2 regions of the Bacillus sp. JZ105 genome follow, and region 2 is predicted to be linked to the other one. Evidence: riboswitches for the same ligand, from Rfam matches in the RefSeq annotation. Region 2 holds a riboswitch; the other holds the start of a gene.
What was found. A riboswitch is a leader RNA that binds a small molecule or an ion and turns the genes downstream of it on or off. The one in region 2 is predicted to bind lysine.

Region 1 (5,618 bases), 480 kb from region 2:
CGCTATCAAACGTACGTAAGAGAATTTGCAGGGCAGCGTATTTATAAAATCGCCTGCGGTGCGAACTCTAATGACGTGAATTGGACGAAAGTATTGATGGAGCGGGCTGCACCGTGGATGGATGGGCTCAGTTTACATTATTACACCGTACCTGGTACATGGGAGAAAAAGGGGTCAGCGACTGAATTTGATGAAGATGAATGGTTTATCACGCTGAGAAAAGCCTATGAGATGGAACGGCTTGTCAAAGACCATGGAGAAATCATGGATCGTTATGATCCAGACAAGCGGATCGGGATGATTATTGATGAATGGGGGACATGGTATGACCCAGAGCCAGGAACAAATCCTGGGTTTTTATATCAGCAAAACACACTAAGAGACGCCCTTGTGGCCGCCCTCCATTTTCATATTTTTCATCGCCATTGCGAGCGGATTCATATGGCGAATATTGCTCAGACGGTCAATGTGCTGCAAGCGATGGTATTAACAAAGGACGAAAAGATGCTTCTGACACCTACGTATCATGTATTTCACATGTTTCAAGTGCATCAAGAGGAAGATGCGCTTGAAGTGGAGTTCGTTTCACCGCCGTATGAACGAAGAGGTGAAAAAATTCCTCAGGTCAGTGTGTCAGCCTCGCGTTCATCAGGGAAGATGCATATTAGCTACTGTCACTTGAATCCGCATGAACAAACAGATATATCCCTTGCCATTGAAGGGATTGATGAACAAACGAAAGTCACTGGACGTGTGCTGACGGCTGATCGCATGAATGCCCATAATACATTCGATGAACCTCATTCTGTTCAGCCAAAAGACTTTCAGCAAATGACTGTAAAGTCCGGCGAATTAACGGTGGAGCTGCCGCCAATGTCAGTGGTCATGATAACTGTCGACCTCGCTTAATTGCATATTTCGATGTTTGATGAGAAGAATGTTGGGGCATCATACATTGTAAATGAAGCGGAAAGGGTGTCATGTCATATGCTTAGAACCATTCTCATGATCATCGGTGCGATTGTTGTTATTGGTGCGATTATACGGTTTGTTTTTTAATTCATTTCCTAAAAAATGATTCGTAAGCATTTCATTCGCAAGTCACATTGGTAGATGCTATACTAAAAAGCATAATTTACATTGGAGGAATGAATAATGGCAATCGTAAAAGCTACTGACGCAACATTTTCACAAGAAACTGCAGAAGGTGTTGTTCTTGCAGACTTTTGGGCACCATGGTGTGGACCTTGTAAAATGATTGCTCCAGTTCTTGAAGAACTTGATCAAGAAATGGGCGACAAAATGAAAATTGTAAAAATTGATGTAGACGATAACCAAGAAACTGCTGGTAAATACGGCGTTATGAGTATCCCAACACTTCTTGTTTTAAAAGACGGTGAAGTTGTAGAAACTTCTGTTGGTTTCAAACCAAAAGAAGCACTTGCTGAGCTTGTCAACAAACATCTATAAACCGATTTATGTCCAAGCGGCATAATCATTGAAGCGGTTCTCGTAAAGACGAGAGCCGCTTTTCTTTCAACATGGTATAAAACAAATGTTCGTGATACACTAGAAGGAGTGAAAGAGGAAAACAAGGACGGATGAAAATATGAACAAACTAATCAAAGAAAAGCTGTCAGTCCTGCCGGATCAGCCAGGCTGTTACTTAATGAAAGATAGACAAAATACGATCATTTATGTAGGAAAAGCAAAGGTTTTAAAAAACAGGGTGCGCTCTTATTTCACTGGATCACATGACGCCAAAACGCAGCGGCTTGTCAGTGAAATTGAAGATTTTGAATACATTGTCACCTCTTCTAATATCGAGGCGCTCATTTTAGAGCTGAATTTAATCAAAAAATATGACCCAAAATACAATGTCATGCTCAAGGATGACAAGACGTATCCTTTTATAAAAATTACGAATGAACGCCATCCTAAGCTGATCGTCACCCGCAATGTAAAAAAGGACAAAGGAAAATATTTCGGTCCATACCCAAACGTACAAGCAGCTCGAGAAACAAAAAAGCTGCTCGACCGCCTATATCCACTGAGAAAATGTGCCACCCTTCCTGACCGTGTCTGTCTTTATTATCATCTTGGACAATGTCTTGCACCATGTGTGTATGATATTTCCGAGGAAACGAATAAGCAGCTCGTAGACGAAATCACAAGGTTTCTAAACGGTGGACATCAGCAAATCAAAAAAGAACTCACCGAAAAGATGCAGGAAGCCGCCGAAAATTTAGAGTTTGAACGGGCAAAAGAACTGAGAGACCAAATTGCATATATCGACTCAACGATGGAAAAACAGAAAATGACGATGAGTGATTTATCAGATCGAGATGTCTTTGCCTATGCCTATGATAAAGGCTGGATGTGTGTCCAAGTTTTCTTTATCAGACAGGGGAAATTGATTGAACGTGATGTCAGCCTGTTTCCGATGTATCAGGACCCTGAAGAGGAGTTCCTCACGTTTATGGGGCAATTTTATGAAAAGAACAACCATTTTCTGCCGAAGGAAATTCTGGTTCCGGACAGTGTCGATCAAGAGATGATTGAGCAATTGCTTGAGACGAACGTTCACCAGCCGAAAAAAGGAAAGAAAAAGGATCTGCTTTTACTTGCGCATCAAAATGCCAAAATCGCTTTAAAAGAAAAATTTTCGCTCATTGAGCGTGATGAAGAGCGGACAATTGGTGCGGTGAAGCAGCTCGGGGATGCACTTAATATTTATATGCCATACAGAATCGAGGCATTTGATAACTCAAATATTCAAGGGGCAGACCCGGTTTCTGCCATGGTCGTCTTTCAGGACGGGAAACCCTATAAAAAGGAATACCGAAAATACAAAATTAAAACCGTCTCAGGGCCAGATGATTATGCATCCATGCGTGAAGTCATTAGAAGACGATATACCCGCGTGTTAAAGGATGAACTGCCGCTGCCAGATTTAATTTTAATTGACGGAGGAAAAGGACAGATCAACGCAGCCATCGATGTGCTTGAAAATGAATTGAATCTGTCTGTCCCAGTCGCAGGTCTTGTAAAAGATGAAAAACACCGGACGTCGAATCTCATGATGGGAGATACACTTGAAATTGTTGCGCTGGAGCGGAATAGCCAGGCCTTTTACTTATTGCAGCGCATTCAAGATGAAGTGCACCGCTTCGCCATTAGCTTTCACAGGCAGCTCCGCGGAAAAAATGCATTCCAGTCTATTTTAGACGATGTACCAGGTATCGGAGAAAAGCGTAAAAAGCAGCTCCTCAAACATTTTGGCTCTGTGAAAAAGATGAAGGAAGCCTCTATCCAAGACTTTCAGGAGGCTGGCATTCCGAAACAGACGGCTGAACTTTTAATGGAAGCATTAAAAAAATAGATTGTACTTTTACCAAAAGTCTGTTAAGATGTGACTAATTTAATAAATGAACGTGTTGTTTGTTGAAGATAGAGGTGCGAACTTCAAGAGTAAGCCTTCGGAGATCGATGGGATCTAAGAAGAGGGCTGAAAGGGGAGCGTCGCCGAAGTGAATAAAATCCACTCATTTTATTCGCTGGCTGTACATTGAAGAAATGTAGGGCTGTCAAGAATTCATTTCTTGGAGGGCTATCTCATTGTTTGCATCGTTTAATGATGATTTTAAAGCAATGGGAGATTTGTTCTCTCATTGCTTTTTTATTTGCAGTGAGCGGACAGTCTCCAAGCTGCCTCTTCTCTCACACGTGAACTTTTGAAAAAGGGTGGTAGACATGGGACTAATTGTACAAAAATTTGGCGGAACTTCCGTTGGGTCGACAGAAAAAATTCGCAATGCCGCAGAGAGAGTGATCGCTGAACGCGAGGCAGGACACGATGTGGTTGTGGTTGTCTCAGCGATGGGCAAATCAACGGATGTTCTAGTAGACCTAGCGAAAGAACTCACAGACGATCCAAGCAAAAGAGAAATGGATATGCTGCTCGCAACTGGTGAGCAAGTGACCATTTCATTATTAGCGATGGCACTCCAAAGAAGAGGTTATGATGCCATTTCCTTTACAGGCTGGCAGGCTGGTATGAAAACAGAGCATGTACACGGAAATGCAAGAATCGTGGACATTGATGAATCAAGAATAAAAGAGGAATTAAGTGCGGGGAAAATCGTTGTTGTGGCAGGTTTCCAAGGAATTGCAGATGATTTACATATCACAACACTTGGCCGCGGCGGATCAGATACAACAGCTGTGGCTCTGGCTGCCGCACTAAAAGCTGATAAATGTGATATATATACAGATGTACCAGGAGTGTTTACGACAGATCCGCGTTATGTATCATCTGCGCGGAAACTTGCAGGCATTTCATACGATGAGATGCTTGAGCTGGCTAATTTAGGAGCTGGGGTTCTGCATCCAAGAGCTGTTGAATTTGCGAAAAATTATCAAGTCCCGCTAGAAGTCCGTTCTAGTATTGAAAATGAATCGGGTACGTTAATTGAGGAGGAATCATCCATGGAACAAAACTTAGTCGTCAGAGGCATCGCATTTGAAGATCAGATTACACGTGTGACAGTGTGCGGACTTTCAAGCGGTTTAACAACATTATCGACCATTTTTACGACGCTTGCGAAACAGAATATCAATGTTGATATCATCATTCAGTCTGCCACAAGCACCAACCAGACGTCGATCTCTTTCTCTGTGAAAACGGATGATTTGTCCAAAACAGTTGAAGTATTAGAAGAATATAAAGGGGCGCTTGGCTACGAACAGATTGAGACAGAAAGCAAATTAGCGAAAGTATCCATCGTGGGATCTGGAATGGTCTCAAATCCAGGGGTAGCTGCTGAAATGTTTGCTGTGTTAGCGCAAAAAGACATTCAAGTGAAAATGGTCAGTACGTCTGAAATCAAAGTCTCAACGGTCGTTGGCCGTGATGATATGGTCAAAGCGGTTGAAGCGCTGCATGACGCGTTTGATTTATCAAAGGTGAGCGCCGCTGCTCACTCTTAAAAAGGTAAAGAGGTGATCTCACGAAAGAGGGTCGCCTCTTTTTTCTATATGGATTCGGATTCGGCTGAAACGGGCGTAAACCCTTTCATTAAGTATGCTATGATAGATGTAGACATATAAAAAAAGGCGTGACCTGAAGTCCGCACCTTTTATCAAGAGTATTAGCTAGGGTCTCTTAAATCCCATTTAACGGTTAAAATGACTTTCTCAGCACGCTTTTTCACTTGTTCGTAGGATTCAGCCACGTGCTCATTTAGAAGCTGAATTTGTTCAGCAATAAAACCCGCTTCCATCTGAAAGCATGGCTCCTTTTGATAGGTGAGTCGATTTGATACTAGCGGACCTTCGAGCTCAAACTCAATTTCCTGTTTTTTCGAATGGACCATCGTGAGAGTCCCCCATCCGGCATCATGGAAAAATTCGGGGATCTTCTCCCATGACTCTTGAGGAAATTTACGAGCAAGCAGTTTACCCGCAAAATACATCATAGATGAATGGTCCTGACCAAGAATATCAGGCAGCAGAACTTCGCGTATCAGCTCGTAGGCAAATCCATTGACTTCAATTTCTTTTAGCTGTTCTAAGTTAGATTCGAATTTATTCATTGTACGGCTCCCCTCTTTCAACAA
Region 2 (5,618 bases):
TCACCATTCTGTATTCAGCTGCAAGGCAAAAACACTTATCTTAAACCTACTAAAAAAATGAGGAATGATCAATTCATATCCTGTGTTTTTCGGAAAACTCTTTTTGATTCATTAGAATGGGATGGATATGCCGCAGATGACGGCGATGTAATAGCAGGTAACGACGGTGAGAGCAGCCAGTACGACTTGTTCTCCTGCGCTGCCTGTTTTGACATAGAAGGGAAGACGCACTTTAATGGAAGCTGGAAATAAAAATTTAATCCCGTTCACTGTTCCTGCGTCCAGGATGAGATGGCTTGCCATTCCGACTAGTAAACCGATACTTAGGCTGTCATTTGGAATGTATGTTGTCGCTAGAAAATAAATGATCAGCAAAAATAATAAACTATGTGTAAACGTGCGATGACCGAACACACTGCTGATCAGTGCCGAGAGCAGCGGGAATTTTCTGCCGATTTTACTTTTTGTATGGCAAAGGTCAGGGACCAGGGCACCAGCTGATCCAGCAGCAGCCATCGTCACTGGGTCGAATCCATAATAGTAGGCAACGGCTGTGGAGGCGGCAATTCCGCCCATGATGTGTGTTTTTCCTGTCATGATGCGTACTCCTGTTCTATCTTTAGTTCAAGTACTCACTATATCAAGGGTGGATTCATTCAGCAAGGCTTATTTCTAAAGAAAAAGAGGCCAAAAGGGTTATAATAAGGAGGAAGTCATGTTGATACTAACGATAAGGATGCGATTCGGATGGGTAATGCAGACATTTTAAAAGAAATTGTTCTTGTACATTATGAAGTCAGCCGTAAATTAAACCGCAAGTTACTTGAGTTAGAGAAAGACATCACGCCTCCGCAGATATATGCTCTTTCTATTTTGATACAAGGCAAAGTATCACATGCCGAAGAGCTGAAGCAAAGACTCTCTTTAAACCCTGGTGCAGCCTCTATTGCACTCAATAAATTATGTGAGCAGGGTTATATTCAAAGAGAGCGGGACAAGGACGATTCGTCACTTGTCCGTTTAGAAGTCACGGAAAAAGGGATGGCCATTTATGAAAAGCATACACGTCTTTTCGGAAAAGTGATTCAGCATATGATGTCAGACTTCACAGAGGAAGATTTAAAAACCTTTCTGTCGTACTTGCAAAAAATGAGACAGACCTTTCATGATGATTGAGCTTCTTTCCTTGTATAATGCTAAGCGCTGTAGCACAAATTAAACAGGCAACCGCATTTTATGAAAAGGGAGGAAACAGCGATGTCATTTTTCCAAAAGGATAAAAAGGCGAAAAGTGAGAAAAACCATCAGCAGGTAGATCAGCTGTTAGAGGAAGCAAGTAAAGAGCTAGCAGGCGATCCGCTTCAGGAAGCTGTACAACAGAAGAAAAACAACCAACAATAAGCAGGTAGAGGGCAGAGAAACCGTTCTCTGCCTTTTTTCTATGTTTTTCCCTTTGACAGATGTGAGAATGTTTGATAACCTTCGTGTAGTAAAAATGATAGAAATCCTCACGCTATGTCTCAGTGAGGTAGAGGTTGCGCGGATGATGAGTCACTCATAGGAGAGATGGAATCGTAGATCATGAGAAAAAAGGCATCAGCGCCGAAGTGTAAAGAGAGCTCCAACTTTCTTTATGCTGGGTCTGCATTGAATAAATGCAGGACTGCCACGTCTTTGAAGCGTGGAGGGCTATCCGGAGATCAAGGTGTATGTTTTGAAAAGCATGGACTTTTGTTCAGGCTTTTTTTTATGTTCTGCGTAACAAAAATAAGGGTATGCTGTGAATAAGTAATCCATGATGAACATAAAGAATGCAAGTCATTGCTTCACAAATATATCAATGAAGATACTGCCGGGTCTGGTCCAAAGTGAATAAAACGGAGGTACGGAAATGGAACAGACAAAAAAATGGGGTTTTTGGTTATTGACGGCTTTTGTCGTCGGAAATATGGTAGGTTCAGGCATCTTTATGCTGCCAAGTACGCTTGCCCAGCACGCCAGTCCTTTAGGGGTGACGATGGCATGGCTTGTCACAGGCGGCGGTGTGCTGATGATTGCACTTGTATTTGGGCATTTGTCCATTCATAAGCCGCAGCTGACGGCTGGACCACAAAGTTATGCAAGGGCGCTTTTTAAAGATCCGAAAAAAGGGAAAGCGGCCGGTTTTACAATGGTTTGGGGATATTGGGTGGCAAGCTGGATTAGTAATGTCGCAATTATTACAAGCCTTGCTGGGTATTTAACGACTTTTTTCCCTATTCTCACCGTGAAGACTGAAGTTTTTACCTTTGGAAAAGAAGCGGTCACACTTGGCCAGCTCATGACGTTTATCGTATGTACCCTTCTTTTATGGGGAACACATACCATTTTAATCACTAGCTTAAGTGCTGCAAGTAAATTGAATTTTATTACGACCTTTTCGAAAGTGCTTGGATTCGTCCTTTTTATTGTGGCGGGATTATTTGCATTTCAAACGGCATTATTTGAACATTATTACTTCCCGGTTGAAACAGGCGGGGAAGGAGTGCTCGGACTTGGAGGCCAAATTCATCATGCAGCTATTTCCACACTATGGGCATTTATTGGGATTGAATCAGCTGTCATTTTATCAGGAAGAGCATCCTCACAGCGTGATGTGAAACGTGCGACGATTACAGGTCTTTTAATCGCACTTTCGATCTACATGATTATCACATTGATTACAATGGGCGTTCTTCCGCATGATCAATTGCAAGGCTCTGACAAACCATTTGTGGATGTGCTTCAGCTTATTATTGGGCCAGCTGGCGGAATTGTCATGGCACTGCTGGCGATTATTTGTTTGTTTGGTTCGATGCTTGGCTGGATTTTACTTGGTTCAGAAGTACCGTATCAAGCAGCAAAGGCTGGTGATTTTCCAGCAGTATTTGCAAAAACAAACAAAAAAGGAAGCCCAGCTTTCGCTTTGACTGTTACAAATATTATGTCACAGCTGTTTATCTTCTCTGTGATGTCACGTACAATTAATGAAGCTTTTACCTTTTTAACCACATCAGCGACACTTGCGTATCTTATTCCGTATAGTGTGTCTTCTATCTACAGCTTTAAGGTCATCATGCAAGGTGACACATATGAGCTTCAAAAAGGAAATCGAACAAGAGACGGTATCATTGCACTTGTTGCGATGGTATATTCAGCTTGGGTTATTATTTCAGGAACAGCCGACTTGAAAACTTTTGGTCTTGGAATCGGTCTATTCTTAGTGGGTATTTTGCTTTATCCACTCATGTCAAAAGGATTTGCCAAAGAAGCGGTATAAGATAAGGAAGACGTTTCTCCAGAAATGGAGAAACGTTTTTTTATGATGCAGATGTCAATCGGTCCACAATGAACTCTAGCTGACCTTCTAGTGACACTGGGTCATTAAAGAAGTAACCGACTGGATCTATTTCAAATACATGTTTATTTTTGACGGCAGGAAGTGAGGTCCAAATGCTGCTTTGGTACACTTGGTCACCATTACTTTTTGAGCCGCTCCATGGACCTGTGAAAATATAGTCGCCTGCGAATTCTGGCAGCTTCTCAAGAGAAATGTTTGCATAGCCGACACCACTGTCAATCGCTTCTTTTTTGACGGCCTTCGGTGCTTTTAATTTCAGCTCGTCGTAAATGATTTCGCCCCCGCGGCCAAAGGTGTTTCCAAAGATATAAATGCCTTTATCAAATGGTGATACGATCGAAACCGTTTTGCTGCCGACAGCTTTTGTTACCTTTGGTTTCACCCCAGCAATTTTGGTATCCCATTTCGTGATCCATTCTGTTGCTTTTTTTGGTGTACCTGTCATTTTACCGAATTCTTTTAGCTGGTCTTTGAAGGAATATTGGTTGTATTTAACCGCTACAGTTGGGGCGATTTTTTTGTATTGATCAAACTTCTCATCTTCTCCCCAAGCAATAATCATATCTGGCTTCAAAGCGGCTACCTTTTCGACTGATGGGGTCCTTCCGAGATTTTTCACTCCATCTGTTTTCCCTTTATAAAAAGGGTTTTTAAAGATGGGTGATGTTGCAGCAACCGGCGTCTTGCCGAGTGTGACGAGGTCCCCGTAATAGCTTTCTGCAAGAAGCACAATTCGTTTCGGATTTTTCGGAAGCTTCACTTCACCTTTGGCGTCCTGATATGTGATCATGTCATTCTTTTTCGCTGCAGATTGTTTATTTGAAGTGCTGCCGCAAGCGGCTGTAAAGATCATAAGGATGGATAAAGAAATCAAAAGAAATCCAGTTCGTTTTTTCACAAAATGTTCTCCTATTCACTTTTTCTTGATAATGATTCTCATTTTCACTTTTATCGTAACATGATAGGAACAAAAATGCATCGGTTCATTTAGTACCAAAAGAAAAATGATGAAATTCTCACAGTTTTTTGCTGAAAATAAAGAAATTTATCAGAACAGTGATTTCAAAAAGAAAAGAAAGTGATATACTAGACTTCGAGATTGATAATCATTATCACTAATAGAGAATAGATATGTACGGAAAGGAAGAGACTGGTTTTGGGCTCACAATTGAATAAACAGCTGCCAGCCAGCGATGATACGATCGATATTGTCACGAAGCCTTTTGGAACAGCAGCTGTAATCATCATAGGAATGATCGCTTTAGCATTTGGTCTTTTTTTATCAGTATCATTAGGAGCGGCAAACATTCATCTAAAGACTGTATGGGAAGCCGTTTTTCATTTTGATCCACATCAAACTTCACATCAAATCATTCGGGAATTGAGGCTGCCGCGTACAGTTGGAGCTGCCCTCGTCGGTGCCTTTTTAGCCGTATCAGGAGCCATTATGCAAGGAATGACAAGAAATGCGCTGGCGTCACCTGAGATTATGGGGGTGACAAATGGCTCCGCATTTGCGATTGCCATTGCATTAGCATTTTTCCCTGGCCAATCTTCTTTTACATTAATTCTTTGGTCATTTGTTGGAGCCGCACTCGGTGCCTCTATTGTATTTGGTGTCGGTACTATGTCAAAAGGGGGGCTGACCCCTGTAAAGCTCGCACTAGCTGGTACAGCGGTTGGAGCACTTTTGAGCTCCATCTCCTCAGCCATTGCCATCCGTTTTGACGTCGCTCAAGATATGAGCTTTTGGTATGCTGGCGGAGTGGCAGGTGTGAATTGGAGCAACATTCAAATCATCATTCCAGTTGCCATTGCAGGACTAATCATTGCAATGATCCTTGCCCGTTCGATTACGGTTTTGAGCTTAGGTGAAGAACTTGCGAAAGGGCTTGGACAGTATACAAAAACGGTCAAGGTGCTTGGTATATTGGTTGTTATTCTTTTAACGGGTGCTGCCGTGTCAGTAGCAGGCTCTATTGGTTTTAATGGGCTTGTGATCCCTCATGTCACTCGATTCTTGGTCGGTGTGGACTATCGCTGGATTATCCCATGCTCTGCTATTTTAGGGGCGACTTTGTTAATTTATGCAGACATTGCTGCAAGGCTGGTCAACGCTCCATTTGAAACGCCAGTCGGTGCCATTACGGCGATTATAGGCGTTCCTTTCTTCTTATACTTAGCTAGACGTGAAAGGAGCGGGATTTAAATGGAAATGGTGCAGCAAGCAAAGAAAAAG

Region 1: another riboswitch for lysine. It lies ahead of M1D81_RS13350 (aspartate kinase); the one in region 2 lies ahead of M1D81_RS15895 (amino acid permease).

Annotation. Positions count from the first base shown of each region.
Region 1 covers NZ_CP096387.1:2,592,995-2,598,612, reverse strand. The annotation lists gene M1D81_RS13365 (alpha-N-arabinofuranosidase) at 1-909, shown strand, start outside; gene trxA (thioredoxin) at 1,156-1,470, shown strand; gene uvrC (excinuclease ABC subunit UvrC) at 1,610-3,382, shown strand; lysine riboswitch at 3,444-3,621, shown strand; gene M1D81_RS13350 (aspartate kinase) at 3,754-4,989, shown strand; gene M1D81_RS13345 (YslB family protein) at 5,151-5,594, opposite strand.
Region 2 covers NZ_CP096387.1:3,070,648-3,076,265, reverse strand. The annotation lists gene M1D81_RS15910 (metal-dependent hydrolase) at 112-597, opposite strand; gene M1D81_RS15905 (MarR family winged helix-turn-helix transcriptional regulator) at 748-1,176, shown strand; gene sspJ (small acid-soluble spore protein SspJ) at 1,258-1,401, shown strand; lysine riboswitch at 1,522-1,700, shown strand; gene M1D81_RS15895 (amino acid permease) at 1,892-3,298, shown strand; gene M1D81_RS15890 (iron-hydroxamate ABC transporter substrate-binding protein) at 3,339-4,277, opposite strand; gene M1D81_RS15885 (FecCD family ABC transporter permease) at 4,536-5,588, shown strand; gene M1D81_RS15880 (FecCD family ABC transporter permease) at 5,589-5,618, shown strand, end outside.